3 regions of the Dietzia sp. WMMA184 genome follow, and region 3 is predicted to be linked to each of the others. Evidence: riboswitches for the same ligand, from Rfam matches in the RefSeq annotation. Region 3 holds a riboswitch; each other region holds the start of a gene.
The links. A riboswitch is a leader RNA that binds a small molecule or an ion and turns the genes downstream of it on or off. The one in region 3 is predicted to bind thiamine pyrophosphate.

Region 1 (10,022 bases), 1.8 Mb from region 3:
ACGCTGAGCAAGGAGTTGACGGGGGAGGGCCTGTCTCCGCGGGGATCGGCTGACCGGACGGACGCGGACCGGGACGGGGCTCTCCGGGGCGGGGCTGGTCAGAGTACGGCTGTCCGGACCGAGGCCGCGCGCTAGACCGACACCGCCGACCGGCTAGGCCAGGGCCGCGCGGAGTTCGCGGGCGGCGGCGGTGGGGTCGGCGGCGCCGGTGATCGCTCGGACCACCACCACCCGGGTCGCACCCGCTGCCAGCACCTCCGGCAGGTTCGTCGCGTCGATCCCGCCGATGGCGAACCACGGCGTCCCGGCCGACCCCGCAGCCGACCCTGACCCGGCAGCCGACCCCGCAGCCGACCCCGACCCCGCGGTGGTCCCTGCCGCGTGGCGCACGAGGTCCGGGCCCGGCGCGACGCGGCCCGGCTTGGTCGGGGTGGGCCACACGGGGCCCGTGCAGAAGTAGTCGACCAGCGGGTTCGCCGCGGCCCTGTCGACCTCGTCCACCGCGTGGCAGGACAGGCCGAGCACCACGTCGTCTCCGACGATCCGGCGCGCCCACTCCACCGGCAGGTCGTCCTGCCCGACGTGCAGCACGTCCGCCCCGGACGCCACGGCGACGTCGGCGCGGTCGTTCACCGACAGCAGCGCCCCGTGGGAATCGCACACCTCGCGCATCACCGCCAGGGCCCGCAATTCGTGCCCGGCCTCGAGCGGCCCGAGGTCGCGTTCGCCGGCCGAGTTCTTGTCCCGCAGCTGCACGATGTCGACGCCGCCCGCCAGAGCCGCGGTGACGTCCCTGCGCAGCGCCGGGAAGTCGCCCGACCACCCCTGCTCGCGCGCCTGCTCGTCGAGGTGTCGACGCGCGTCGATGCAGAGGTAGAGACGGGCGTCGGCGAGGCGGGCACGGAGGCGGTCGGCGCGGGAGGTCATGGTCACAACCGTAGGCCAGGGCACCACTAGGCTGGCCGTCATGACCTCCCGTGCCGCCGCCGACGACGACGGCCACCGTCCCGCCGCCGACGACGACGGCCACCGTCCCGCCGCCGACGACGGCTTCCGCCCCGGTGCCGGTGCCGGTGCCGGTGCCGGTGCCGCCGCCGTGGCCCGGGAGGCCGCGGATAACGGTATCGCGCGTATCGGGGCCCGGCGGCTGGCCGTGATCGGCGGCTCGGTGATCGGCCTGGCCTGCGCGTGGTCGGCCGCCAGGACCAAGCTGGCCACGGAAGTGGTGATCTACGAGCCCGACGAGTCCGGCCCCGACGGTGTGCCCGCCGCGGCCGCGGCGTGGGTGGCCGGTGGCATGCTCGCCCCGTTCAGCGAGGCCTGGCCGGGAGAGGAGGCAGTGTTCGCGCTCGGAGTGGACTCCCTGCGGCGGTGGCCGGACATGCTGGACGCCCTCGAGCCGTACGTCCCTCCCGGCCCGCCGGTCCGCACCGCCACCCACACGCACATGCTGGCCGTGGACGAGGCCGACGCCCGTGACCTCGACATGGCCATGGAGTGGGCCGCCCGCCAGCCGGACTCCACCGACGCCGACCTGCGCCGAATCACCCGGCGTGAGCTGCGCGAGGCCGAGCCGTCCCTGGCCCGCGTCGCCCGCGCCGCCTATCGCATGGACTCCGAGGGGGCCGTCGACAACCGCGTCCTGCTGGCCGCCCTGACCCGAGCCTGCCGCGCCGAGGGTGTGAGGTGGGTGCGCAGCGCGGTGACCTCGCTCGACGACGTCGACGCGGACCGCATCGTCCTGGCCGCAGGTTCCGGGTCCGCCGAACTGGCGGGGCTGCCGGTGCGCCCGGTCAAGGGCGAGGTGCTCCGGCTACGCGCCCGGCCCGGCTGCGAGGACCCGCCCCGGGGAGTGGTGCGGGCGTTCGTCCGCGGGCGACCGCTGTACCTGGTCCCGCGCGACGGTGGTCTGGTCGTGGGCGCCACGCAGTACGAACACGGCGACGACCGGCAGGTCACCGTCGCCGGGGTGCGCGACCTGCTCGCCGACGCCGAGACGATCTTCCCCGGGATCGGGGAGTACGAGTTGGCCGAGGCGATCGCCGGGCTCCGGCCGATGTCACCGGACAACCTGCCGTTCCTCGGCGCCGACCCGACGGACCCGCGCGTGATCCACGCCACCGGGCACGGCCGCAACGGCATCGCGCTCACCCCGGTGACCGTCGCGGCGGTCTGGGCGGCACTGCACGCGGTGCGCGGTCCGGCGGCGGCGCGTGCGGCCGCTCCCGACCGCTTCGCCCGCGGGTGAGCCCCGGGTGCCGGACGCCGTGGGGCCCGGGTGCCGGTCGCTGTGGGCCCACCGCATCGACGTCGCCGGGGACCCCGCGCCGGCGACTACGGGCACCCCGCGCAGGCGACTACGGTGGAGACGTACAGCCGCGACCCGGAACTAGGAGGGCCCATGATCGTCACGGTGAACGGGGAGGACCGCACCCTGGCCGACGGCGCGACCGTCCGCGCACTCGTCACCGAGCTGGACCTGCCCGACGAGGGCGTCGCCATCGCCGTCGACGGCGTGGTGGTGCCCAGCTCGGGCTGGGACGACGCCCCGCTCGGTGCGGGCGCGGAGATCGACGTCCTCACGGCGGTCCAGGGTGGCTGACCCGACCTCGGCCGCGACCCCGGTTCGCGGCGTGGAGACGTCGGCGTACTCGTCCGACGTCGCGTCGGTGCTGGACTCGCCACTGGTGATCGCGGGCGAGGAGATCTCGTCGCGGCTCATCACGGGCACCGGCGGCGCCGGTAACCAGGAGGTCCTGCGCGAGGCGCTGATCGCCTCGGGGACCGCGTTGACCACCGTGTCGATCCGCAAGGTCGACCTGCGGCTGGGCTCAGACGGACTCGGGCTGCTCGGGATGCTGAAAGAGCTCGACATCCGCCCGCTGCCCAACACCGCCGGCTGCAGGTCCGCCACCGAGGCCGTCAGGACCGCCCGGCTCGCCCGTGAGGCGCTCGGCACCGACTGGGTGAAGCTCGAGGTGATCGCCGACGAGCGCACGCTCCTGCCCGACGGGGTGGAACTGGTAGAGGCCGCAGAAGACCTCGTCGACGACGGTTTCGTCGTCCTTCCCTACACCACCGACGACCCCGTCCTGGCCCGCCGCCTGGAGGACGTGGGCTGCGCCGCGGTCATGCCCCTGGGCGCACCGATCGGCACCGGGCTCGGGATCTGCAACCCGCACAACCTGGAGATGATCGTCGAGCGCGCCGGAGTTCCGGTGATCTGCGACGCGGGGATCGGCACCGCCTCCGACGCCGCACTTGCCATGGAACTCGGCTGCGACGGCGTCCTACTCGCCACCGCCGTCACCCGGGCGGAGAACCCGCCGCTCATGGCCGCCGCGATGCGCGAGGCCGTCCGGGCCGGGCACGCCGCCCGCCTCGCCGGCCGCATCCCGAAACGCTTCTGGGCGCAGGCGTCCAGCCCTCCGGTCGACTGAGGCCCTACCGGCCGCCCGACGGCATGCGCGCGACCTGTCCGCCAGCCCGCCGACGGTCAGTCCTCGGTGCGCGGCACCCGCCGCACGCCGATCCCGCCCATGAGCGCCAGTCCCGTGACCCTGATGACCGGGGCTCCGGGCGGGGCCTGGCGGACCGGTCGCGGATCGGGCTTTCAGTTCCCGGACTCCTCGCCGAAGCCCCCCATCAGCCCCAGGCCCTCGATCTCCACATGGATGTCGTCGGGGACGTAGATGTCGATGCCGCCCATGATCGCGAACGCCCGGATCGTCGTCTCGTGGGACTGCAGGGAGGCGCCGCGCAGGTCGATCTCGATGCCGCCCATCAGCGCGAACGCGGTGTGCACGGAGGGAAGGGTCCACGTCCCCTTGCGTTCGACTCCGCCCATGATCGCCAGCGACGAGGCGGGCCCGCTGGCCCCGGTGACGCGACGCGCCGGGGCCCCATGTGGCCGGGCCGCGGGCGTCGAGTCGTGCTCGTGGTGGACGACGGGCAGGTCGTGTGTTAGCTCGATCAGTTCGGACCGGAAGCGTGCGGCGTACGCCCGCGACGTCCGGTCGTCGAATTCCGCGAGCGTGAGCCTCCCCTCCGAGAAGGATTCCTGGAGGAGCCTGGCGGTGGCGTCGCGCTCGGCGTCGGAGGCGCGGACCGACGGCAGATGGCGATCCGGCTCGGGCGTGGCGTCATCCATGGTCACGAGCCTAGTACTGCACTACCTGTACGCGGGCTGAGTAGGTGGACGCACGCTGCCCGCGCCCCGGCAGGCAGACTGGGGACCATGATCGAGGTACGGAATCTCACCAAGCGCTTCGGCGCCTCCACCGCCGTGGACGACCTCAGCTTCGAGGTCCGTCCCGGCGTCGTCACCGGATTCCTCGGCCCGAACGGCGCCGGGAAGTCCACGACGATGCGGATGATGGTCGGTCTCGACACCCCCACGTCCGGGCAGGCACTGATCAACGGCACCCCGTACCGCGAGTTGGATCGCCCCGCCCACAAGGTGGGCTGTCTGCTCGACGCGTCCTGGACCCACGCCAACCGTTCCGCTGGCGCGCACCTGAGGATGGTCGCCGCGGCGGGCGGGGTGGCCCCGGGCCGCGTCGACGAGGTGCTCGGCCTGGTCGGCCTCACCGACGTCGCCGGCCGCAAGGTCGGGGGCTACTCGCTCGGCATGCGCCAGCGACTCGGTCTGGCCACCGCCATGCTCGGCGACCCCGAGGTCCTGCTGTTCGACGAGCCCGTCAACGGTCTCGACCCCGAGGGCATCCTGTGGATCCGCCGTTTCATGCACGCACGCGCCGCCGAGGGCCGCACCGTGCTCGTCTCCTCGCACCTGCTGTCGGAGATGGCGCAGACCGCCCAGGACCTCGTCGTGATCGGCCGCGGCAAGCTGCGCGCGCAGACCTCCGTCGAGGAGTTCCTGGACGCCGCCACGTCCTCGGTGGTGTTGCGCACCCCGCACGTCGACGAGTTCACCGCCGCCGCGCGCGATGAGGGCATCGAGGCCACGTTCGACGCGGAACAGGGTGTCTTCCTTATTCAGAATCTCCGCGCGCCGCAGGTCGGCGATGTCGCCGCCAGCCTGGGGATCACCGTCCACGAACTGCACGAGAAGCGGGCGTCGCTGGAGGAGGCCTTCATGGCCCTCACCGACCAGGACGTCGAGTACCACGGTCAGGAGTCCACCCGATGAATCAGCTGAAGTCCGAGTGGATCAAGGTCACCACCACCAAGAGCGCCTACTGGCTGTACGCGATCGGCATCGGCCTGGCGGTGGTACTCGCAGTGGTCATCGGCCAGTTCGAGCAGCCCGCCACAGGGGACCCGATGGCCGGTGCGCCCGGCGGCGGCAGCGACCCGCTGTTCGCGATCCTCGGCGTCAGTGCGTTCACCGTCCTGCTGGCGTGGATCGCCGCGATCGTCGGCGTGACCGGCGAGTACCGGTATCACACCATCAAGGCCACGTTCCTGACGACGCCGTCGCGCTGGCCTGCCATCGTGGCCAAGACCGCCCTGTTCACGGTGCTCTCGATGGTGGTCACGGCCGTCGCGGTGGTCCTGGCGCTCCTCGTGGCCGGGGCGCTCTCCGGCAACGAGGGCTGGACCCCGTTCTCCGGAGACGGGCTGACCTACCTGTGGCGCTTCCCCGTCTACGCCGCACTGGGGACGATCGCGGTCACGGGCCTGGCGTACATCATGCGCAACGCCGCCGGCACGATCTCCCTGTTCCTCGTGTGGATACTGGCCCTCGAGGGCATGGTCTCGTTGATCCCGCGGGTCGGCGAGGACATCGCCGCCTGGATGCCGTTCGCCAACGGTGACTTCTGGACCCAGGGAGAGAGCGTCCGCGGGTACATCACGTGGGGCGAGTGGCCGGCGTTCGCCTGGTTCGCGGCCGTGTGCGTGGCCCTGTGGGTCGTCGGGGTGCTGATGACGCTGCGCCGGGACGCCTGAGTCCGGGCTCCCGATCCGACGTCGCACCGGGGCTCGCCCCGTCGAGGGACTGGTGGGTGGCGGCGCTGTCGGTGACGACGACGAGGTCGACCCGTCGCTCCACCGGTGCGACCTGCCGGTCGACTCGCCTGGCCGGAGCGGTTATCGACCGGTGATCGGCAGGTAGACGCGGCCACCGAGTTCGGAGAATTCGGCCGACTTCTCCGCCATCCCCGCCTCGATCGCCTCCACCGTCTCCATCCCGTGCTCCGCGGCGTAGTCGCGGATGTCCTGGGAGATGCGCATCGAGCAGAACTTCGGACCGCACATCGAGCAGAAGTGCGCGGTCTTCGCCGGCTCCGCGGGCAGCGTCGCGTCGTGGTACGCCAGCGCGGTGTCCGGGTCGAGGGCCAGGGCGAACTGGTCCCGCCAGCGGAACTCGAACCGGGCGGTACTCAGCGCGTCATCGCGGGCCTGCGCGCCCGGGTGACCCTTCGCCAGATCGGCCGAGTGCGCGGCGATCTTGTAGGTGATCACTCCGGTCTTGACGTCGTCCCGGTCGGGCAGGCCCAGGTGCTCCTTGGGGGTGACGTAGCACAGCATCGCCGTGCCGGCCTCGGCGATGCGGGCTGCACCGATCGCGGACGTGATGTGGTCGTAGCCCGGCGCGATGTCCGTCGCGAGGGGGCCCAGCGTGTAGAAGGGGGCCTCCTCGCACCACTCCTCCTCGAGGCGCACGTTCTCCACGATCTTGTCCATCGGCACGTGACCGGGTCCCTCGATCATCACCTGCACGCCGTGGCTCTTGGCGATCCCGGTGAGCTCCCCGAGCGTGCGCAGTTCGGCGAACTGAGCCTCGTCGTTGGCGTCGGCGATCGACCCCGGGCGCAGGCCGTCGCCGAGGGAGAACGTCACGTCGTGGCGGGCGAGGATCTCGCAGAGTTCCTCGAAGTGGGTGTAGAGGAACGACTCGCGGTGGTGCGCCAGGCACCACGCCGCCATGATCGAACCGCCACGCGACACGATGCCGGTGACCCGCTTGGCCGCCAGCGGGACGTAGCGCAGCAGCACGCCGGCATGGACGGTCATGTAGTCCACGCCCTGTTCGCACTGTTCGATGACGGTGTCGCGGTACAACTCCCAGGTCAGACGGGTCGGGTCGCCGCCCACCTTCTCCAGTGCCTGGTAGATGGGCACGGTGCCCACGGGGACGGGGGAGTTGCGCAGGATCCACTCGCGCGTCTCGTGGATGTCCCGGCCGGTAGACAGGTCCATGATGGTGTCCGCGCCCCAGCGGGCAGCCCACACCATCTTCTCGACCTCCTCGGCGATCGAACTGGTGACCGCCGAATTGCCGATGTTGGCGTTGATCTTCGTGAGGAAGCGCTTGCCGATGATCATCGGTTCGCTCTCCGGATGGAGGTGGTTGGCCGGGATGACCGCCCGCCCGGCGGCGACCTCCGAACGCACCACCTCGACGTCGATCCCCTCCCGCACGGCGATGAACCGCATCTCGGGGGTCGTCAGCCCCGCCCGCGCCCAGGCCAACTGCGTCCGGACGAGGGTGGGGTTGTTCGGCGAGGCGGGGACGGCCCCGGGGTGGGACCACTCACGGCGGGTGGGCGGCAGGCCTGGGGCGAGGTCATGGCAGTCGGCCGCACTCGCGTAGGCGGTATACGGGCCGGAGGTGTCGTAGACGTCGAACGTCGTGCCGTCGGTGAGCGCGATCCGGCGCACGGGCACGCGCTGGCCGTCACCGGACTCACCGGGCACCTCGAGATGAGCCTTACTGCTGGAATGGATGGGGCCGCACGTCACGGCGTCGATCGGGGTGCCGTCGGTGCCGTCGGTGCCGTCGGTGAATAGAGCTGTGCCCATGGTGTTTCCTGATCTCCCTACGCCGGCATGATCCGGACAGGTTCTACGGTCGACGACCCGGCTGGTCGTCCTCTCAGCCCGCGCATCGAAGCGGACTCCCGTGTGGATGAGTATGTGATTGTGCAGGGGCGAGCGTAACCCGACGAGTAGCATCGCGGGTGGAACACGCCCTGCAGAAGGAGTTCTGATGTCCGCTGTAACGTCGCTCAAGCTGGTCCACAACACCGATAGAGACCGCTTCGAACTGTGGGACAGCGAGACCTTCATGGGTCTCGTTGGTTACGAGAAGGACGGCGACGTCTACATCCTGCTCCACACCGTGATCGAGGAGCGGTACGGCCAGCAGGGGATCGCCCGCCTGCTGGTCAGCCTGGTCCTCACCCGCATGCGGCTCGATGAGCTCAAGATCCGGCCGGTGTGCAGCTATGTGCGGCGGTTCCTCGTTCGCTTCCCGGAGTATCAGCTCCTGGTCGCCCAGCCGTGACCGACGCCGGGCGGTGACCGTCGACCGCCTGCGGTGACCGGTGTCAGTCGCCCCGCGAGCGGCTGAGGAGCGGCCGGAGGAGCGGGACGTAATCTGACCCCAGACGACCAGCTACCCGGAGGACTCCCATGACCTACCCGCCCCAGGGGAATACTGCCGACGGCGACTCGACCGGTGGCGACGATGCGAGTCGGGGCTCCTACGGCCAGAACCCGTACGGCCAGGGCACATACGGACAGAGCCCGTACGGACAGGGCACATACGGACAGAGCCCGTACGGCCAGGGCTCGTACGAGCAGACCGACTACAGCGCGCAGACCCCGACCGGTTACGGCGCGCAGACCCCGTCCTTCGGCGGGGCGGGCGGATACGGGACCACCTCGGCAATTCGCCCCGGCCCGCCGTCGAACGTCGGCTGGGCGGTCGCGTCGATTCTCTTCTTCTGGCCGCTGTCGTTCGTCGCGATGACCCGCGCGCTGGACGTCTACCCGCTGTGGGCCGCCGGTCGCCACGCCGAAGCCGAGGCCGCCAGTGCGACCGCCAAGAAGCTCGGCATGATCTCGCTGGCGATCGTGGCAGTCCTCATCGTGCTGTACTTCATCTTCATCTTCGCGATGGTGGGACTGGCCTCGAGCGGCTTCTAGACCGGGCCGGGTCCGCGGTTCAGGCCAGGCCCAGACGAGGGGCTTCGATCGCAGGGCAGGCGTCCATCACCACGTCCAGCCCGGCATCCTTCGCCCGCTGCGCCGCGGCCTCGTCGACCACGCCCAGCTGCAACCAGACCGCCTTGGCTCCCTTGGCGATCGCATCGTCCACCACGCCGCCCGCGAGCTGCGAGTTGACGAACACGTCGACCACATCGACCTCGCCGGGAACGGACGCGAGATCCGGGTAGCCCTGCTGACCGTGCACGGTCTCGGCCTTGGGATGGACCGGTACGATCTCATGTCCCAGGTCGCGGACGTAGGCGGCGATCCCGTACGCGGTGCGCGCGGAGTTGGTGGACAGGCCGGCGACGGCCCAGCGGCCCTTCTCGGTGAGCAGGCGCTTGATGACGGCGGGGTCGTTGGTATGGCTCATACCCAGTGCAAGGCCCGCCGCCGCCGAGACATTCCCGGGGCCTCCCATCAGGCCCGGTCAGTCAGTCCCCGACGGGTTCTGTGCGCGGGGACATCGCTCCGCTCGCTGGCGCTCCCTCCGCTAGTCTCCGACGGCGTCCTTGCCGCGGCGGACGATCTTCGGGTCCGGGTCGAACACCACCTGGGGGTCCTTGTCCGGGTAGTCGAACTGGTTCAGGAAGTAGCGCATCGCGTTGATGCGGGCCCGCTTCTTGTCGTTGGACTTGATGGTGATCCACGGCGCGTGGTCGGTGTCCGTGCGCCGGAACATCTCCACCTTGGCGTCCGTGTACTTGTCCCACTTGTCGAGCGACTCCAGGTCCATGGGCGAGAGTTTCCAGCGCCGCACCGGGTCGAGTTGCCGGATCGCGAACCGGGTCTTCTGCTCCTCGCGGGTGACCGAGAACCAGAACTTGGTCAGACCGACCCCGGACTCGACCAGCATCTTCTCGAACATGGGCGCCTGCTCCATGAACGTCTCGTACTGGGAATCGGTGCAGAAGCCCATCACCCGCTCCACGCCGGCGCGGTTGTACCAGGAGCGGTCGAACAGCACGAGCTCGCCGCGGCTGGGCAGATGGGCCACGTACCGCTGGAAGTACCACTGGTACATCTCGGTCTCGGTCGGCTTGACCAGCGCGACGACCCGG
Region 2 (10,022 bases), 2.2 Mb from region 3:
GGGTGCCGTAGAGGACGGTGAGAGTGATCAAGGGGTTTCCTTTCGAGGGGCGCCCGGCACGATGGCCGGCCGTGGGGTGTCGTAGCGGTGATGATGCCCCAGTCCACGGCGCCCCGGGTCCGGTCCGTCAGGCGAGTCCGCACTGATCCGTTGATCCCGTCCCGGGCTGGTTCTAGCGTGGACCCATGAGGTCGCACGCGGCGGGACCGCTGGTCGGGTTGGGGCTCCTCTACGGGGCCGGGGTGGGCACCGTCCTCGGAGTCGTGATCGCCGGCGCCCCGAACCTGGCCACCTGGATGGTGATGGGCGCAGGCATCGGTGTGGTCGTGGGGAGTGTCGCCGAACTGTGGCGTGACGTGGCACGCCGAACAGCTCACGGACCCACGCCCACCGCGCACTGATCACAGACCACCGCGGTACCGGCCGCGGCCCTATCGTGGTGTGATCCGATCCCGAGAACTCCGGAAGGACCGATCTGCCATGACCGCCATCACCACCGTCGACCGCGGCCCCCGCGTCGTCGCCCGCAGTGTCACCGTCAACGCCCCCGCCGAGGAGCTGTTCGGGCTCGTCACCGACCCGCGCAAGCACGGGCTCGTCGACGGTTCGGGGACCGTCAAGAGCAACGTCAAGGGGCCGTCGACCCTGTCCGAGGGCGCCAAGTTCACCACCTCGATGCGCATGTACGGCGTCCCGTACCGCATCACCAGCACGGTCACCGAGTACATCGACACGCCCGACCAGAAGGTCATCGAGTGGGCGCACCCCGCGGGCCACCGCTGGCGCTGGGAGTTCACCCCGACCGCGGATGGGCGTACCGAGGTCACCGAGTGCTTCGATCCCCGGCCCTCGAAGATCGGCAAGGTCTTCGAGAAGATCGGCGTCGCCGACCAGAACGCGTCCGGCATCACCGAGACGCTCTCCCGCCTGGCCGCGAAGTACGAGACCGCGGGTTAACCGCGGTCCGCCGCCCGGTCACGGCCGCGTGCGGCCCGGTAGCGGGCGATGAGGGCCGCTGTGGAGGAATCCGTGTCGGCACCACTGGATTCGGCACCACTGGATTCGGGACCGCCGGGTTCGTCGGAGGCGAGTGCCGGGTAGAGGTCGCGGGCCTGCTTCTTCCCCAGTTCGACTCCCCACTGGTCGAAGGCGTTGATGTTCCAGATCGCCCCCTGGACAAAGACGACGTGTTCGTACAGGGCGATGAGCTGCCCGAGGACGCCGGGGGACAGCGAGGGCGCGAGGAGCGTCGTCGAGGGACGGTTTCCGGGCATCACCCGGTGAGGGCGGAGAGCGGCCTCGATGCCGTCGGCGCGCGGCTCGGCGTCGGTCCGGCCGAAAGCCAGCACCCGGGACTGGGCGAACATGTTACTCACGAGCAGGTCGTGCATGGCCACGCGGTCGTCGGCCGCCATCGTTCCGTCCGAGGGGCGGGCGATGCCGATGAAGTCGACGGGGACGAGGTGAGTGCCCTGGTGCAGGAGTTGGAAGAACGCGTGCTGGCCGTTCGTCCCCGGCTCACCCCAGTAGATCTCCCCGGTGGGGTGAGCCACCGGGGAGCCGTCGAGCCGGACCGATTTGCCCAACGATTCCATGGTCAACTGCTGGAGGTACGCGGGGAAGCGGGCGAGATCGTGCGCGTAGGGGATGACGGCCTTGGACTGGGCCCCCAGGAAACTCGTGTACCAGACGCCGAGCAGCCCCATGAGCAGGGGCGCGTTGCGGTCATCCGCCGCGGTGGCGAAGTGCTCGTCCATCGAGTTCATGCCTTCCAGGAACTCGGTGAAGACCCCGGGCCCGAGGGTGATCATGCAGCTGAGCCCGATCGCGGACCCCACGGAGAAACGGCCACCGACCCAGTCCCAGAAGCCGAACACCGCCTCCTCGGCGATGCCGAACGCGGCCACCTCGTCGGAGGCTGTCGAGACCGCGACGAAGTGAGCGGCCACGGCGTCCTCCGCGCCGAGGCGATCGAGAAACCATCGACGGGCGGCGTGGGCGTTCGCGAGGGTCTCCTGGGTGGTGAACGTCTTGGAGGCGACGATCACCAGGGTGGTCTCGGGGTCGATCCCGGCCAGGGTGGAGTCGAGGTCGCGGGGGTCGACGTTCGACACGTAGTGGGCGGTGATCCCGCCGGTCTGCAGGGGGCGTAGGGCCCGGTCGACCATCGCGGGCCCGAGATCCGATCCGCCGATGCCGATGTTGAGGACGGTGGTGATCTTCTTGCCGGTGTACCCGGTCCATTCCCCGCTCCGGACCCGCTCGGCGAAGGCGGTCATCATCCGGAGGGTCTCGTGGACGTCGACGACCACGTCGCAACCATCCAGGGTCAGCGTGTCATCGGCATCTCGTCGGAGGGCCGTGTGCAGGACGGCACGGTCCTCCGTGGTGTTGATGCGGTCGCCGCGGAACATGGCTGCTCGGCGGACCGGCAGGTCCGCGACGCGAGCGAGGCCGAGGAGCGCGGAGACGACCTCATCGGTGACCAGGTTCTTGGACAGGTCGATGTAGAGATCGCCTGCCGTCACGCCCAGTCGGCTCCCGCGGTCGGGGTCTCGGTCGAACAACTCACGCAGGGTGGTCTCACCCGTCGAGGCGGCCAGCCCCTCGACCGCTCGCCACTCATCGGTGGTGCTGATGTCCATGTCGATGCTGTTCACGGGCAGTCCTTCGGTGTGGTGGCGGAGGGGGGCGAGGCTGACGATACCGTGGTGTACACAGTTGACTACAGTTTCCGTACACAGGTGACTACAGTGGCGGTGGCGGGTCGACGCACCCGCCCGGCTGCACCGACGTGAAAGGCCTCGATGACCACCACGAGCACGACGATGATCCCCGCCCGTGCTGCGGCCCGCCTGTCCGGCAAGGTGGCCGTCGTGACCGGCGCCGGTCAGGGGGTGGGCCGGGGCATAGCCCTCGCGCTGGCCGAATCCGGAGCCGCGGTGGTGCTGCTCGCGGAACCGATGCCGCTGGACGAGTACTCGGACGCCGCGTTCCGCACGGCAAAGGAGGCGATCCGATCGCTCCCCCGGGCGGCAGCCTGTGAACGGGGTCCTGACGGGATCCGAGCGCTCGCTGTCGCCCCCCATGCCCACAGCCCCGGACTCGACTGGTGGATGCGTCACAACCCGGAGGAGGCCGAGCGGTTCATCGCCCGCATACCCGCCGGGCGGGTGGGCGACCCCGTGGCAGACATCGGCCGGCCCGTGGCGTGGCTGTGCACGGCGGAGGCGTCCTACCTCACCGGCGTGACCATTCCGCTCGACGGCGGTCAGTCCCGGTGGGGTTGATCACCACATCCACATTTCTCCGACAGAAGAGGTCACATCATGCAGTTCTCCGTTCCGGTCGCGTTCAGCCCGATCGACCAACTCCTCGGCCTGGCCCGCGCGGCCGAGGACGCGGGCTTCGCCCGCGTCACGCTTCCCGATTCGCTGTTCCTGCCCCACCGGCAGGACACCGACTACCCGTACACGCCCGACGGGGCGCGGATGTGGGACGAGCACACCCCGTGGGTCGAACCCCTGACCGCGATCGCCGCGATGGGCGTCGCCACCTCGACCATCAGGTTCTGCCCGCAGGTCCTCAAACTCGGACCCCGTCAGCCCCTGCTGCTGGCGCGGCAGTTGTCCACGGTCTCCCACCTGACCGGCGGACGCATCGACCTGGGGGTGGGGATCGGATGGGACCCCAATGAGTTCGCGTGGTGCGGAGTCCCCTACCCGGGGCGTGGCAAGAGGGTCGACGAGATGCTCGAGATCATCCGCCTGGCCGGTGACGGCGGGTGGTTCGAGTACCACGGTGAGCACTTTGACTTCGACCGCCTCACACTGGACCCGCCGCCCGTGGCCCAGGTGCCGTTCTACGTGGGCGGCCACACCGCTCCGGCGCTCCGCCGAGCCGTCCGGATCGGCCAGGGGTGGACCTCGGCGATGATGGGATTCGACGAGATCGCCGCCACCATCACCCGCCTCGGAGAACTGCTCGAGGCCGACGGCCGCTCCCTCGCCGACCGCGGGGACGGCCGGCCGTTCGAGATTCAGGTGGCCTGTACCGACCGGTACGGCAGCCGCGGTTTCGCCCAACTCGAGGACGCGGGCGTCACCGATGTCATCGTCATCCCGTGGCTGATCGAGGGCCACGGATACGACGCCCCGCTGGACGCCAAGCGCGAGTCGATCGCCCGGTTCGGCGAGAAGTACATCAGCGCATGACCGCGACACACATCAATCACACCGCTACGACCCCAAGGAGCCCCACATGCCCGACACCCCGTCCCTGAAGCTCGGTTACAAGGCGTCGGCCGAGCAGTTCGGTCCGCGTGATCTGGTGGAGTTCGCCGTGATGGCGGAGCAGGCGGGGATGGATTCGGCCACGGTGTCGGATCATTTCCAGCCGTGGCGTCACGACGGTGGTCATGCGCCGTTCTCGTTGGCGTGGATGACGGCGGTGGGCGAGCGCACCGAGAGGCTGCAGCTGGGCACCTCGGTGCTCACCCCGACGTTCCGCTACAACCCGGCGGTGCTCGCCCAGGCGTTCGCGACGATGGCGTGCCTGTACCCGGGCCGCATCTTCCTCGGTGTGGGTACGGGTGAGGCGCTCAACGAGATCGCCACCGGGCACCAAGGCGAGTGGCCGGAGTTCAACGAGCGGTTCGCGCGCCTGCGTGAGTCGGTCCGGCTCATGCGCGAGCTGTGGACCGGTGAGACCACCAAATTCGAGGGTGACTACTACTCGACCAAGGACGCGTTCCTCTACGACGTGCCCGAGGGTGGCGTGCCTGTCTACGTCGCCGCGGGTGGTCCGGTTGTGGCCAAGTACGCGGGCCGGGTGGGCGATGGGTTCATCTGCACCTCGGGCAAGGGGATGGAGCTGTACACCGACAAGCTGCTGCCCGCGGTGGAGGAGGGCGCCGGGATCAACGAGCGGGACTCGGCGCGGATCGATCGGATGATCGAGATCAAGATCTCCTACGGCCCGGACCCGGAGGCGGCGTTGGAGAACTGCCGCTTCTGGGCCCCGCTGTCCCTGACCCCGGAGCAGAAGCACTCGGTGGATTCGCCGCGGGAGATGGAGCGCCTGGCCGACGAGCTGCCCATCGAGCAAGTCGCCAAGCGGTGGATCGTCGCCTCGGACCCCGACGACGCGGTCGAGCAGGTCCGCCAGTACGTCGACGCCGGCCTGAACCATCTGGTCTTCCACGCCCCGGGCCACGACCAGAAACGCTTCCTCGACCTGTTCACATCCGACCTCGAACCGCGTCTGCGTCGCCTCGCGTAGGCGCCGCGGGCGGGCCTGTGACGCGCCCGGCCGCCCGGCCGCCCGCCCGGCCGCCCACCCCGCGCTCAGGCCCGGGTGAGCAGCAGCGGAGCCGCCGCGACCCGCGACCAGGGCCCGCCCGCGAAGGTCAGGCCGATCAGGCGCCGGTCGTCGAGCGGCCGGAACTCGTCCCGCACCCAGCGCCACGGCACCGGGCTCGAGGCGCTGTACGAGCAGACGATCACCTGACCGCCGTCGAACCACGAGGATTCCAGCATCACCCGCATCGGCAGGGTCTCCCGTGGCGGGCGGCCCTCGTCGTCGTCGACCAGGTTCACCGCGCCGCCCCCGGGGGCGAAACGCTTGCCCTGCCAGCCCGGCATCCCGCCGAGGGCGATCGCGCGCGGGGCCACCACCTTCAGCGGTGCCGGGCCGACGAACGTGACGAGGTAGTCGCCCGGGGCGGGCAGATCGGTCGGCGGCGTGGCCCGCGAGAACAGGGCGCGCAATCGGCCGAGCGACGTCGGAAGGGTGGCGGTCACGGGGCTCCGATCGTCGGGGGCGTTCGCCGATCCTAGGACGGTTGTCCAGCACGCGGGACAGATCAGGCAGTGTGGCTTCGTGTTCAGCCGGCCGCGGGTGGCCTAGGCTCGCACTCGACACGGGGTGCCGCCCATCCGGGCGGCTGAGAACACACCCGTCGAACCTGAACTGGGTAGTTCCAGCGGAGGAATGTCGTGCGCGTCGCCGGGCGTCGTCGCCTCTCGTGCGGTCATCGTGCGGCGGGCAGGTGGGCATCGCGCTCCCCGTGAGGAACCACCGGGAAGCGAGTGGAATGCGTATCAACGAGCAGGTCGTCCTGGTCACCGGCGGAGCCCGCGGACTCGGCGTGGAGATCATCCGCGCCTTCTCCCGCGAGGGCGCCCTCGTCGTCGTCAACTACCGGCGCAGCGAGGCCGCCGCCGCCGACCTCGTCCGTGAGCTCGGCGAGGACCGCGCCGTCGCACTACGCGCTGACGTGACCGACGACGACGAGGTACGCGCCCTCGTCGACGCGGCCCGCACCCACTTCGGTCGGCCGATCAGCACGGTGGTCAACAACGCCCTGGTCGACTTCCAGTTCAACGGCGACGCCAGGCCGCGGCCGGAGACCCTCACCTGGGAGGACTTCGACTCGCAACTGCGTGGCGCGGTCAAGGGCACCCTCGCCACCACCCAGGCCGCGCTCCCGGGGATGCGGGAAGCCGGTTTCGGGCGGATCGTCACCATCGGCACCAACCTGTTCCAGCACCCGGTGGTGCCGTACCACGACTACACCGCCGCCAAGGCCGCCGCGCTCTCGCTGACCCGCACCCTGGCCACCGACCTCGGGCCGGACGGCATCACGGTCAACATGGTCTCCGGTGGCCTGCTGCGCACCACCGACGCCAGCGCCGCTACACCTGAAGAGGTGTTCGACGTCATCGCCTCCGGGACGCCGCTACGGCGCGCGATCACCCCCGCCGAACTCGCCGACGCGGTGCTGTTCTTCGCCTCCCCGTGGGCACGGGCCGTGACCGGGCAGAACCTCATCCTCGACGGCGGCCTGGTCAAGGGCTGAGTCGGCCGGGCCCGCTCGCGGGGGTTCTGCGTGTCGTGGTGCTGGACTAGGTTCGACGTAGGGCCCGGGTTCGGGTCCCGACGACAGGACCGGGCGCGGCCCGGACGGTGACACGCAGGAGGGATTCCGTATGGGAACGGTGCCCACGGGCCTCGCGCGAACGGCCGAGGGGCGGCGCACAGCCCTCGCCGAGCAGTCCGTCGCCCGCTTCACCCGGCAGCTCTCCGAGTGGGACGCCCAGCGGGCCGCCCTCGTCGCCGACGACCTCGGGACGAACCCGCGGCGCCGTGTGCCCGGGACCTGGCCGGCGGTGGCCGTCGCCGACGCCACCGCGCTCGGGCAGCAGGCGGCGCCGCTGTCCGCCAACGCCCTCGCCGCGGAGTGCTCCACCCTGTGGTGGTCCGGTATCGGCAAGGTGATCGGCGGTGCAGTCTCGGCTGTGGTGCTGTTGTCGTTGCCGATCTCGCTCGTCCTGGCGGCGGTGGGATGAGAAGCAGGATGCCGGGTCTGCGGCCCGGGTGGGCCGGCGTTCGGACCGGAAAGGAGGTGACGTCGTGCCGCTGATCTTCGCCATCGTGGTGGTGGCGCTCATCGCCGGAGCGGTCGTGTGGATCGGCTCCACCGGATGGCTCATCCGCTCCGGGCTCGAGGATCTCGCACGCCGCCGGCGGCTCCTGCGCGGCACCGACCCGCTGCAACTGACCGCCCAGCAGGCGCTCGGCTCCGCCCGCCGGTCGTATGCACTGGCGTTCGAGGCGCTCGGCGCGACCGTCGACGCGTGGTACGACCTGCGGGAGACGCAGGGGATCGGCACCGCCCTCGAGGTGGTCTACCCGGAGATACAGAGCAAGGTCGACCCCGACCCGCGGTTCCGCGCCGTCCTCGAGCAGGCCAACGAGACCACAATGGCGGGACCCGCGCAGCAGCCGGACTCGGTGGCGGACCTGCTCGAGGAGGCCGCCCGCATCGACGCCATGACGCTCGAGATCCGCACCCGGATCCACCGTGCGCGGCCCCCGCGGCGTCGGGGCCCGGGCGCGCTCTTCCGCTGAACCGGCCCCGCCTCGTCCCGACCGCTCGTGAGGGGCCCCATGCGGCGGACCCGTGACAGTTGTCACCGGTGAGGTCGTGACAGGCGATCCTTCCGAACGTCATCGCAGGTAAGCGAGGGTGGAGGCATGGTTACCCACCGCTCTACCCGCCCCCGGGAAGCAGACCGCGTCGGCGCGGTGATCGACACCGACGCGCCCGCGCCCGCCCTCGAATTCCATGACCTGACGCAGACGTTCACGCCGCCGCGCGCCGAGACTGTCCACGCCCTCCGCGGCATCGACCTGCGCATCGAGGCCGGCGAGGTAGTGGCGCTGCTCGGCCCCAACGGTGCCGGAAAGACCACCGCCCTCGACATCGCACTCGGCCTCACCGAACCGACCGGCGGCCGGGCCCGCGCGTTCGGCGCCGCCCCCAGGCAGGCCGTCGCCGACGGGCGGGTCGCCGCCGTCCTCCAGACCGGCGGACTGCTCTCCGACCTCACGGTCGAGGAGACCGTCCGGGCCATCGCGGCCCTGTACCGGGACCCGGTCTCCGTGGGCGAGGTACTCGACCGGGCGGGGATCGCCACGATCGCCCGCCGCAAGGTCTCCCGCTGCTCGGGCGGCGAGCAGCAACGACTCCGCTTCGCCCTGGCGCTGCTGCCGGATCCCGACCTGCTCATCCTCGACGAGCCGACCGCCGCGATGGACGTGGGCACGCGCCGCGAGTTCTGGTCCACCATGCACGCCGAGGCCACGTCCGGGTCGACCGTCTTATTCGCCACCCACCACCTGGAGGAGGCCGAGGCGTTCGCCGACCGCATCGTGCTCATGGCCCGCGGCCGGATCGTGGCCGATGGCCCGGTCGAGGCGATCCGTGCGATGGCCACGGGCACCCGCGTCACCGCGGTCTGGACCCCCGGGCCCGGTGAACCCGCACCCCACGACCTGCCCGGGGTCACCGCGGTGGAACGCACACCCACCCTGGTCATCCTCACCAGCACCGACAGCGACGCCACCGCGGGCGCGCTGCTGCGCGGGACCGCCGCCCGTGACCTCACCATCAGCCCGCGGTCGCTGGACGACGCCTTCGTCGCCCTCACCGCCGCACCCGACACCACAGCCCCCGACACCACCGACCCCGACACGACCGACCCCGACCAGGAGGCCGCCCGATGAACGCCACCTACTGGGCCATCGACCTGCGCCGCACTCTGCGCGACATCACCAACATCTTCTTCATCGCCGGACTGCCGCTCATCATGTACCTGGTGTTCGGCAGCGCCCAGTCCTACCGGGACGAGCCCGTCGCACACGGCAACGTGGGCTCGGTCGTCATGATCTCCATGGCCGTCTACGGCGCCGTCACCGCCACCACCTCGATCAGCGGCGGGGCCGCTCTCGAACGCTTCCAGGGCTGGGGACGTCAACTCGGGTTGACCCCGTGGAGCAGCACCGGCTTCGTGATCACCAAGTCCGCCGTGGCCATGACGGTGGCGGCTGTGCCCGTCCTCTCCGTGGGGCTCGTCGGCGCGCTCACGGGGGCTGAAGCCACGCCGCTCGCGTGGGTGCTGGCCCTGGCCGCGGCGTGGATCGGGTCGGCGGTGTTCGCCGGGTACGGACTGACCGCCGGGATGGCGTTCCGCTCCGAATCCGCGTTGGGCGTGGCCGGTGGGAGCCTGGTCCTGTTCGCCCTGGCCGGCAACCTGTTCATCCCGCTGTCGGGGACCGCGCTGGAGCTCGCCCGGTTCACGCCGCTGTACGGGATCAACGCGCTGGCCCGCTTCCCGCTCACCGGCGGGGTGGTGACCGAGTCCGTGACCGACCCGTTGTGGCTTCCGCTGCTCAATGTGACCGCGTGGGCCCTCATACTGGGGACGACGGCAACAGTTCTGGTGCGTCGCCGTCGGGGCCGGGACTAGAGACGGCAGGGGAGGTCGGGTCGATGACGACGGGCAGCAGAACCACCTGGCGCCGGGTCCGGGACGCCCTCACCAGCCCGAATGTCCTGTTCTCCCTGATCTGGCAGGTCTTTCTGATCTACCCGGTCCTCGCCGTCGTCTATTCCGGCGCGCCCACCGCACCCACGGTGCTGGGCCTGGCCTCCGTCGCCGTCTTTTCCGCCGTCTACC
Region 3 (10,022 bases):
AAACCGGCCACGAACTGCACCGACGCCACGATCGGGTGGGTGAGGAAGTGCGAGAGCGGGTTGTTGATGAACTCGACCAGCCACTCGCGGGGCCCGGGCGGGTTGCCGCGGCCGGCGGCCGGGAGTGCGCGCAGGGCCAGTGTGAACGGGCCGCCGAGCGCGAGGAGGACCGGCACCAGCATCGAGATGAGCATGTGGCCCACCATGTGGCTGGCGAAGTCGGCCATCATGTACATCCCCATGCCGGAACTGGTGGTGAGGAAGAGGATCACGCAGCCCGCCACCCAGAACGCGGTGCGGCTCAGCGGCCAGGCGTCCCCGCGGCGGCGCAGGCGCACCAGGCCCCAGAGGTACAGGCCGAGCAGGATCACCGCGGCCAGCCCCAAGACCAGGTCGAAGCGCCAGGTGCCGAAGACCGTTCCGAACGCGAAGGGCCCGGGCAACTCGAAGCCCAGTAGCGCCTCCTGCCTCGTGGGCACGTACAGCGGCGCCGGCGGCGGGGTGCGGCCGAGAGAGACCGACAGACCCAGGGTGCCGGCCATGACGACGGCCTCCACCACGATGATCCGCAGCAGCGTGGGCCGGTCGACCGGCGCGTTGGCCCCCGTCGACTCGATCTTGGCGATGATCCGGCGGCGGATCGCCAGACCGAACAGCGCCAACAGGCACAGCGCCAACGCCTTGGACACCACCAACAGTCCGTAGGTGGAGGTGAGAAGGTCACCCGGGTGCAGGCGGACGAGCGCGTTGATCACGCCCGTGAACCCGAGGGCGACGATCGCGACCGTCGCGACCACCGAGTAGCGGCGCAGGGCCAGGGCGACGCGCGAGCCGCCGCGCCACGTGTGGATGATCAGCGCGACGAGCCCACCCACGTAGAACGCGGCGCCGAACAGGTGGATCATCAGCGAGTTGGTGGCCAGGTCGTGCGCGGTGCTGCCGGACGCGTGGCCCGTGGCCGCCACCGGAAGCAGCGACAGCAGGGAGACGGCCAGCCAGATGACCGACCATCGCCAGCTCAGCGTGAGCCGCTGCCCGATCCCGGCGACCAGCGCGATGATCGCCGCCCAGCGCCACGAGGACGCGATGTCGATCTGGTTGATCGCGACCAACCACTGGTCCGGCGGGAGCGACTGGAGGAAGGTGCGCCCGGAGACGTCCGACAGGGTCAGCGGGATGAGCAGTGCCGCGGCGATCGCCCAGGCGATGTTCGCCCACGACGAGATCTGCTGCATGCGGTAACCGTCGACGTCGAGGGTCTTGTCCTTCTGCGGCGGGGTGAAGAACGCCGCGAACAGCGCCGCCCCCACGGCCACGGCGGCGAGGAGCTCGGCGATCGACCGGACCGCCGGGAGGCCGGCCGTGGTGAGCGGACCCGGATCGGGCACGCCCACCAGCTCGAGCGCCACCTCGGCGGACATGGCCGACAGTGGGATCACCACCCCGGCCGCCACCGCCGCCAGGAGCAGTACCAGGGCGACGATGTTGCGGGTTCCGAACCGCCCGGCGGTGGCGGGGGCGGTCTTCGACGACGTCATGACCACCATCGTAGGAACCGCGGCGCCCCCGGGCCGATTCGCCACTGTCGGACCCACCCCCCGGATCGGTTACCATTCTCCCGGCGACGCCCCACGCGCGCGTCGCCAGGCCTCCGTAGCTCAGTGGATAGAGCATCCGGTTTCTACCCGGCTGGTCAGGGGTTCGAATCCTCTCGGGGGCGCACTCACGCCGACACGGGCCGGCAATCCGCTCTCCACTGACGGCGGCCCGCCCGCGCCTCGCTCCAGCCATGGACGCACATCAGATCCCGAGACGTGCCGGTGGTACGTTCGGACTTCGAGCTGATTCGCAAGATCAGCATCGATGACACGGGGTGCCCCTACCGAACGGGGCTGAGATCACACCCGCTGAACCTGAACTCGTTCACACGAGCGGAGGGATGTCAGATGCGCTGGCATGGGCTTTCGTGAGCCGCCCAGGAACCACGGCAGTGGCGTTAAATGGATTGGGACACACCTATCCGGGCGCGCTCCGCCCGGTTCTCGCAGACCTCAACCTGTCCGTTCCGGTAGGCGAGCACATCGCCGTTGTCGGACGCAGCGGATGCGGTAAGTCGACGCTGCTGTCGGTGATCGCCGGCCTCGTCGAACCGACCACCGGGACCGCCGCCGTCCTCGATGACCGCCGGCCCGCACGACGCCTGGAGTCCTGCGCGTTGATGCCCCAGGGCGACAGCCTGTTGCCCTGGCTGTCCCTGCTCGACAACGTCGCGATCAGTCTCCGCAACCAACGAGTGCGCCGGCGCGTGGCCCGATCCGAGGCCCAGCGCATGCTGGACCGTGTGGGACTGGGCGCCTGGTCCGATGCCCGTCCCTCAGCTCTCAGCGCGGGCATGCGCCAGCGCGCCGCTCTCACGCGGGCTCTGCTGGCGCGCAAACCCGTGCTGCTGGCCGACGAGCCGCTCGGTGCGCTCGACGCGATCACCCGTGCGGAGGTCCAGCAGTGGCTCCGCGACACCATCACCCACACCTCGGCCACCCTCGTCATGGTCACGCACGACGTCGATGAGGCGCTGCTCCTCGCCGAACGCGTGGTCCTGCTCGCACGACACGAGCCCGACGCCCCGGCGCGTGTGGTCTCCACCTGGCCGGGATGGTTCGGTGACGACCGCCCCCGCGAGGTCCTCCTCGGCGACGAGGACTTCGCCACAGCTCGCCGGGAAGTGCTCCAGGCCCTGGCCCGGGAATCCCACCTGACCGGAGGCGGCACCGCCCCATGACCGTGCGATTCCTCCGCTCCGCCGGCCCTGCCTGCGTCACGCTCCTGCTGGTCCTCGCCGCGTGGATCACGGTCACCACGCTCGAGCTCGTGCCCGAGTACGTCATTCCCTCACCCCTCGCCGTGCTCGACTCGCTCGTATCCACCTGGCCCGACCGGCTGGGCTCGGCCACATTGCTGACCGCCACGGAGACCGTCGTCGGGGTGGTCCTCGGAGTGGTCGTCGCGGTGACCGTGGTCGTCATCAGCGGATTCGTGCCCGCCGTCGGTCAGGCCATGACCCCCCTGCTGGTCGCCTCCCAGGCCATCCCGGTCATCGTGATAGGCCCACTGTTGACGATCTCCCTCGGCTACGGCATGGCGCCGAAGGTCATCGTGGTGGCCCTGCTGTGCTTCTTCCCGGTCGCCCTCAATCTCCTCTCCGGAATCCGCTCGGTCGACGCCCGGATGATCGACACCCTGCGGAGTCTGCACGCCACCAGGTGGTCGCTCTTCTGGCGGGTGCGTCTGCCCTTCGCCGCGCCTCGCGGCTTCGCCGGGCTGCGCGTCTCGGTCACCTTCGCGCCGGTGGCCGCCGTCTTCGCCGAGTACACCGGCTCCACCAACGGCCTGGGCTACCTCATGCTCCAGGCGATCCCCCGGCTCCAGACCGATTTCGTCTTCGCCCAGGTGGCGGTGCTGACGATCATGTCCAGCGTCCTCCTCGCCAGCGTGACCATGCTCGAACGCCTGATCTGCCCGTGGAACACACCCACCGGGGAAAGGAACCCATCATGACGGACACACGACCCAGCAGGATCCGGCGCCGGACTCTCACGCGCCCCGGCGCCCGCATGCTCGCGATGGTGGCCGCAGCCGCGGTGGCTCTGACCGGCTGCCAGGCATCCTCGGACAACGCCGAGCCAGGCGAGACCGGCGCCGCCCCGGTCAGTGTTCTGCTCGACTGGAGCCCCAATCCCGACCATGTGGCCCTGTACACCGCGCAGCACACCGGCACCTACGCCGACGCCGGCGTGGACGTGACGTTCACGACGCCGTCCAACACGGCCGACGCCGCCCGGGAGGTGTCCCTGGGGCGGGTCGACCTGGCCATCTCCTACGAGCCCGACACGCTCATCGCCCTCGAACAGGGACTCGACGTGATCTCGGTCGCGGCACTGATCCCGACGTCCTTGACCTCCCTGATCGCCAGGACGGAGTCCGGCATCACCTCCGCAGCCGATCTGGAGGGCAAGACCGTGGGGTTGTCGGGGCTGGCCTCCCAGGAACCGACCCTCGACTTCATCGCCCGTGAGGCCGGAATCGATCCTGACTCGATATCCACCCCCAATGTGCAGCAGAGTCTCAACCAGTCGCTGCTCACCGACCAGGTGGACGCGATCTTCGGGGCGTTCCGCAACATCGAAGGCGTGGAACTCGGCGCCCGGGGCGATGTCGAGATCATGCCGGTCACCGAACTCGGGGTGCCCGACTACGCGGAACTGGTGATCATCGCGAACCCGAACCGGCTCGCCGGCGACGCCGACTATGCCGAGCGCGTGGGCGACTTCCTCACCGGAACCGAGGCCGGGCAGCAGGCCGCGTTGGCGGACCGCCGGATTGCCCTCGAGTCCCTCATCCCGGTGACCGAGGGCTCCTACGAGCCCGACATGCTGGAGAAGATGATCGACGCCACCCTGGCGCTTCTACCCGAGGAGGATTTCGGGCGGCAGACAGCCCGGGACTGGGCGGCCTACGCGTCGTGGATGCATGACAACGGACTGCTGGAGACCGAGGTCGACGGCGCCGCCGCCATGACCAACGACTACCTGCCCCTGTCCGGCGGCTAGATGGTCTGGTCACGCAGATCGTGGCCATGACGTCTGCGGCCGCGTTCCGCACCGGGCAGGCGCCGCCCTACCGGTCGGGACGCGTCCGCATGGTCCGGGGCGACGGGCCTGGTGGAACTCACTCCTGCGCCTCCCCGAACCGGGCGCGGTAGGACGACGGTGTCGTCGAGTACTTCCCGTCGAAGTTCTGCCGGAACGTCACCGCGCTGCCGAACCCGCAGTCGCGGGCGATGTCCTCGATCGAGCGGGTCGTGGTCTCGAGCAGCGTCCGCGCGTGGTCGAGCCGACGCGACAGCACCCATCGCCCGGGGCTCGTGCCGGTGGTCGCGCGGAACTTCCGGGCGAAGCTGCGTCTGCTCATGCAGGCGTGTCCGGCGAGGTCGTCCACCGAGAGTGGCCGGTCGAGATTGGCCAGTGCCCAGTCGATCGTCTCCCTGACCTCCCCGTCGTCTCCCCCGTCGGGAACCGGCAGTTCCACGTACTGCGCCTGGTCACCCTCGCGGTGCGGCGCCACCACGATCCGGCGGGCCAGCACGGCGGCCTTCGCGGCACCGAGCCGGGATCGGACGATGTGGACGCACGCGTCGAGCGAGGCGGCCGTCCCCGCGGAGGTGATCACATCCCCGTGGTCGATGTACAGGTCGGACGAGCGGACGTCGACCGCCGGGTACCGCAGGGCGAGCTCCGCCGCACCCTCCCAGTGGGTGACGACGGTACGACCGTCCAGCACTCCGCTCGCGACCACGGGATAGGCACCGAGGCACAACCCCGCCACCAGGCTGCCCCGGGAATGGGCGCCACGCACGATCGATAACAGGCACGGATCCCGGTCGGGGAGTTCCGGAGACCATGAGGGGAAAACCAGTATGTCGGCCTGCTCCGCCGTCGCGGGCCCGTCGAGGTCGCCGAGCACGATCCCCTCGGCGGTGTTGACGTCTCCGCCGTCTGTGCTCCAGGTGTCGACCTGCCACCCGTCCGCGAGTCCGAGCCGGGTCACCTCGCCGAAGACGAGGAGGGGCGCCGCGAGGTGGAACATCGTGATGCCCGACGCCTGGGTCGAGTCCGTCTCGTCGGGGGCCGAGCTAACCGGCAGCGATCTGGGCAGTTCCGCCATGCAGGGCCGCGCCGAGCACTGACCGCGGGACGTCGCGAAGGGCCCGGCCGACCGAGGCACTCGCCCCGGCCGGCCGGACAGCCACTGCGTGGCCCCGCGATCAGCCCGCGGCCTCCCGCAGCCGCGCCAGCAGCGGCTCGGCCGCCTCCTCAAGGAACCGGTCGAGGGTGGAGTCGCCGATCTGGATCAGCGCGATGTCGGTGTACCCGGCCTCCCAGTAGGGCCGCACCTTCTCGACGATCGCGTCGAGGTCGGGCCCGCACGCCAGCTGCTCCCCCACGTCCTCGGGGCGGATGAACTGGGTGGCGGCGGCGAACCCGGCCGTGGTCGGCAGGTCGGAGTTCATGGCCCACCCGCCGGCGAACCACCGGAACTGGTCGTGGGCGCGCTCGACAGCGGCGGACTCCGAGTCGGGGTCCCAGCTGATGGGGATCTGCGCGATCGCGCGGGCACCGTCGCCGATCCGGGTCTGGCCCTCGAGGCCGTTCCACTTCTCGATGTAGCTGCTCTCGGGCTCGGTGGCGATGAGGTGGTCGCCCAGCGGTCCGAGGTGCGCGAGGGCCTTCTCGCCGCCGGCGGCCACGCCGATCGGCACGCGCTTGTCGGGTAGATCCCACAGTCGGGCGGAGTCCACGCGGAAGTGCTCGCCCGAGTAGGTGACGAGGCCGCCGTCGAACAGTTCTCGGATGATCTCCAGCGCCTCGACGGTCATCTCGTGGCGCTCGTCGACCGACGGCCAGCGCTGCCCGACGACGTGCTCGTTGAGGTTCTCCCCCGCGCCGATGCCGAGCATGAACCGGCCGTCGGACATGATCTGCATCGTCGCGGCCTTCTGCGCCACCACGGCCGGGTGGTAGCGCAGGATCGGGCAGGTGACGTAGGTGCACAGGTCGACCCGTTCGGTGACGTGCGCGACCGCCCCGAGCACGCTCCACACGTACGGCGCGTGCCCCTGCGATCTGAGCCAGGGGAAGTAGTGGTCCGAGGCCACCTCGAAGTCGAACCCCGCCTGCTCGGCCTTGGCCGCGTAGCGCACGAGTTCCTTGGGGCCGGACTGTTCGGTCATGAGGGTGTATCCGAATCGGGTCATGCCTATCGATCGTGCGCGCGGCCGGTCCGCGATGCCACCGGTCCCCGCGTCGGATCGACGCCGCCACACGTGCCCGACGCCACACCAGCAAGCGGTTGCCGGCCGGCGCGGGGCGCGGCACCGTCGAACACATGACTACCCAGCGCGCTCTCCTCCTCGACGTCGACGGCACCCTCGTGGATTCGACCTACGTGCATGTCTGGACCTGGGTCCGCGCTCTCGCCGAGGCCGGTGCGCCGGTGCCGTTCGTGGACGTCCACCGTCGGATCGGCAAGGACGGTTCGACGATCGTGGAGGAGCTGCTCGATATCGCGGGGATCGACGACGACGAGGAGCGCGAGAGCATCGCGGGCCGGGCCAAGGACCTGCACGGTGAGTACTACGCCGAACAGGCCGAGTCGCTGCGGGTGCTCCCCGGTGCCCGCGACCTCGTGCGCGGCGCCAAGCAGCAGGGGTGGATCACTGTGCTGGCCACGTCCGCGCCGCCGTCGGAGTTCGCCGAGGCCCGCGAGTTGCTCGACATCGACGACTACGTGGACGCCGTGACGACCGGTGAGGACGTCGACCGGGCCAAGCCCGATCCCACGATCGTCGAGATCGCCCTGGAGCGCTCCGGTGTCGACGCCGCGGATGCCGTCATGGTCGGCGACGCGACCTGGGACGCGATCGCGGCGACCAAGCTGGGCATACGTTCGGTCGCGGTGCGCACGGGCGGCATCGGCGACTCGGAGTTCCGCGCCGCCGGGTTCTCGGAGATCGTCGACGACGCCGCCGCGGTGCTGGACCTGCTGAACGCCGGCCGGCTCTGACCGCACTCCCCGGACCTTTCAGCCTGCGGGCTCCGCGTCCTCCCAGGTGCTCTCCGCCTCGGCGCGGCTCGGGGTGCGCACCGGCAGCAGCAGGAGCAGCCCCACCAGCAGCACCAGCCCTATCCCGGCGATGCCCGCGCGGTCGGCGGAGAAGGCCCACGTGAACAGCCCGAACATCGCCGGCGCGAGGAACGAGACCGCACGGCCGGTGGTGGCGTAGAGGCCGAACATCTGGCCGTCGCCGCCCGGCGGGGCCAGCCGCGCCAGGAATGACCGGGACGCGGACTGCGCGGGCCCCACGAACAGGCACATCAGCAGCCCGAAGATCCAGAACATGCCCGTGCCGTCCACGACCAGCAGGACGGTCATGGTCGCGATCATCGCCACCAGCGACCCGATGATCACCGCCTTGGGGCCCACCGTGTCGTCGATCAGTCCCGCGACAGCCGCCCCCAGCGCCGCGACGACGTTGGCCGCGACGCCGAAGATCAGGACGTCCCCCGGGGCGAGTCCGTAGACCGTCACGGCCAGGATCGCCCCGAAGGTGAACACCCCCGCCAGCCCGTCCCGGAAGATCGCGCTCGCGAGGAGGAACCTCACCGTCCGCGGATCCCGCCGCCAGAGAGCCTTGAGGTCGCGCCAGAGGATGCGATACGACTCGAGGAAGCCGGGCTCGTCGTCGTCGCTGTCGAGGGCGTCGTCGTCGCTCCTCCCCGCCCCCGGGCGGTGCTCGGGCACCGACCGCAGCACCGGCAGCGCGAACAGGGCGAACCACACGGCGGCGACGAGGCAGACCAGCCGCACGTTGAGGCCACCGTCGGTGGTGATGCCGAACACCCCGCGCACGGGGCCGTCACCGTAGATGAAGCCGACGAACGCCGCGAGCAGCAGGAAGATCCCGCCGAAGTACCCCATCGCCCACCCGAACCCGGACACGCGGCCGACGGTGGACGGCGTGGAGACCTGGCGCAGCATCGCGAAGTAGGCGACCTCGGCGAACTCGAACGTGATCGACCCGACCGCCAGCAGCACCAGGCCGACGAAGAACCACGGGTAGGGCGCGTCGGAATCGACGAGGAACATCAGCGCAGTGAGCAGCACCGTCGCGTAGGTCCAGAGGCCCAGCGCGCGGCGGCGCCGGCCCCCGCGGTCGGCGCGTTGGCCCATCACCGGCGCGGTGAGGGCGATGACCAGCCCGGCCACGGCGATGGAGATCGACAGCCACGTGGCGGCCGAGAACGGCCCGTCGAGGTCCGCACCCACCGAGTCGGTCAGGTAGACGGAGAACACGAAGGTGACGATCACCGCGTTGAACGCCGCCGACCCCCAGTCCCACGTCCCCCAGGCCAGGACCTGCCCGCGGGCGACGCCACGGCGCGATGGTGACGACGACGAGGTGGTCGATGACGGGGGCGGTGTTCCGATGCTGCTCACGCCGATCAGGCTAGGACCTCCACCACGCTCCGGAGGGCGGCACGCGGGTAAGGTCAGCGCTGCCACACCCGCCGTACGCGGGCGAGCCGAGTGGAAGACCCGAGGAGCCCTATGTCCCTGCCCACGCCCACCGCGTCGAACCGAGCAGTCGTCACCGGCGCCTCCTCGGGGATCGGCATGGCCCTGGCCACCGAACTCGCCCGGCGTGGGCACTCGCTGATCGTGGTGGCCCGACGCGAGGCCGTGTTGCAGGAGCTGGCCGCCCGGCTCGAGGGCGAGTTCGGCGTGGCCGTGGAGGTCCGCGCGTGCGACCTCGCCGACCCCGCCGCACGGCAACCGCTGCTGGACGAGCTGGCCGGGCGCGAGATCTCGGTCCTGTGCAACAACGCCGGCATCGCCACCTTCGGCCCCGTCGCCTCGCTGGACCCGCAGTACGAGAAGCACCAGGTGCAGGTCAACGCGGTGGCGTGCCACGACCTGGTCCTGGCGGTGTTGCCCGGGATGGTCGAGCGGCGCTCGGGGGCGATCCTCAACGTCGGCTCCGCGGCCGGCAACATGCCGATCCCCAACAACGCCACCTACGCCGCGTCCAAGGCCTTCCTCAACACCTTCTCCGAGTCGTTGCGGGGTGAGCTCAAGGGCTCCGGCGTCACCGTCACGCTGCTGGCACCCGGCCCGGTGCGCACCGAGGAGATCGCCGAGGAGGAGAAGACCTTCGTCGACCGCCTCGTCCCCGACCGGCTCTGGGTGGACACCGAGTACACCGCCCGCGTCTCACTGGACGCGCTCGCCCGCAACAAGATGCGCATCGTCCCCGGCCCGCTGAGCCAGGCGATGTCCGTGGCCGGGAACTACACCCCGCGCGGCATCATGGCGCCGATCGTCGGAAAGTTCTACGCCAAGCTCGGCGAGGGGCAGCAGGAGGGCTGATCGTCCCGCGCGGGGCCCGCGAGCCTGCGGCGATATAG

Region 1: linked by a shared signal. The riboswitch ahead of thiC (phosphomethylpyrimidine synthase ThiC) and the one ahead of CK206_RS05460 (ABC transporter ATP-binding protein) in region 3 are both predicted to bind thiamine pyrophosphate.
Region 2: linked by a shared signal. The riboswitch ahead of CK206_RS15565 (3-oxoacyl-ACP reductase) and the one ahead of CK206_RS05460 (ABC transporter ATP-binding protein) in region 3 are both predicted to bind thiamine pyrophosphate.

What each region holds. Positions count from the first base shown of each region.
Region 1 is NZ_NXEI01000001.1:3,027,931-3,037,952, forward strand. Features, by position in the region: gene CK206_RS13920 (alkaline phosphatase D family protein) at 1-135, shown strand, start outside; gene thiE (thiamine phosphate synthase) at 154-927, opposite strand; gene thiO (glycine oxidase ThiO) at 968-2,248, shown strand; gene thiS (sulfur carrier protein ThiS) at 2,402-2,602, shown strand; gene CK206_RS13940 (thiazole synthase) at 2,634-3,440, shown strand; gene CK206_RS13945 (DUF1707 domain-containing protein) at 3,614-4,150, opposite strand; gene CK206_RS13950 (ABC transporter ATP-binding protein) at 4,238-5,152, shown strand; gene CK206_RS13955 (ABC transporter permease) at 5,149-5,913, shown strand; gene thiC (phosphomethylpyrimidine synthase ThiC) at 6,055-7,770, opposite strand; TPP riboswitch at 7,768-7,882, opposite strand; gene CK206_RS13965 (GNAT family N-acetyltransferase) at 7,958-8,254, shown strand; gene CK206_RS13970 (CD225/dispanin family protein) at 8,383-8,898, shown strand; gene CK206_RS13975 (CoA-binding protein) at 8,918-9,334, opposite strand; gene ppk2 (polyphosphate kinase 2) at 9,455-10,022, opposite strand, start outside.
Region 2 is NZ_NXEI01000001.1:3,368,600-3,378,621, forward strand. Features, by position in the region: gene CK206_RS15525 (EthD family reductase) at 1-31, opposite strand, end outside; gene CK206_RS15530 (hypothetical protein) at 186-401, shown strand; gene CK206_RS15535 (SRPBCC family protein) at 481-957, shown strand; gene pgi (glucose-6-phosphate isomerase) at 954-2,651, opposite strand; gene CK206_RS15545 (SDR family NAD(P)-dependent oxidoreductase) at 2,808-3,290, shown strand; gene CK206_RS15550 (TIGR03619 family F420-dependent LLM class oxidoreductase) at 3,330-4,214, shown strand; gene fgd (glucose-6-phosphate dehydrogenase (coenzyme-F420)) at 4,261-5,280, shown strand; gene CK206_RS15560 (hypothetical protein) at 5,346-5,801, opposite strand; TPP riboswitch at 5,912-6,009, shown strand; gene CK206_RS15565 (3-oxoacyl-ACP reductase) at 6,095-6,859, shown strand; gene CK206_RS15570 (hypothetical protein) at 6,990-7,349, shown strand; gene CK206_RS15575 (hypothetical protein) at 7,414-7,911, shown strand; gene CK206_RS15580 (ABC transporter ATP-binding protein) at 8,038-9,069, shown strand; gene CK206_RS15585 (ABC transporter) at 9,066-9,812, shown strand; gene CK206_RS15590 (sensor histidine kinase) at 9,836-10,022, shown strand, end outside.
Region 3 is NZ_NXEI01000001.1:1,182,828-1,192,849, forward strand. Features, by position in the region: gene CK206_RS05450 (cytochrome c oxidase assembly protein) at 1-1,538, opposite strand, end outside; tRNA gene CK206_RS05455 (tRNA-Arg) at 1,648-1,720, shown strand; TPP riboswitch at 1,860-1,957, shown strand; gene CK206_RS05460 (ABC transporter ATP-binding protein) at 2,006-2,779, shown strand; gene CK206_RS05465 (ABC transporter permease) at 2,776-3,555, shown strand; gene CK206_RS05470 (ABC transporter substrate-binding protein) at 3,552-4,607, shown strand; gene CK206_RS05475 (GlxA family transcriptional regulator) at 4,726-5,643, opposite strand; gene CK206_RS05480 (TIGR03557 family F420-dependent LLM class oxidoreductase) at 5,822-6,811, opposite strand; gene CK206_RS05485 (HAD family hydrolase) at 6,943-7,620, shown strand; gene CK206_RS05490 (MFS transporter) at 7,639-8,970, opposite strand; gene cmrA (mycolate reductase) at 9,166-9,984, shown strand.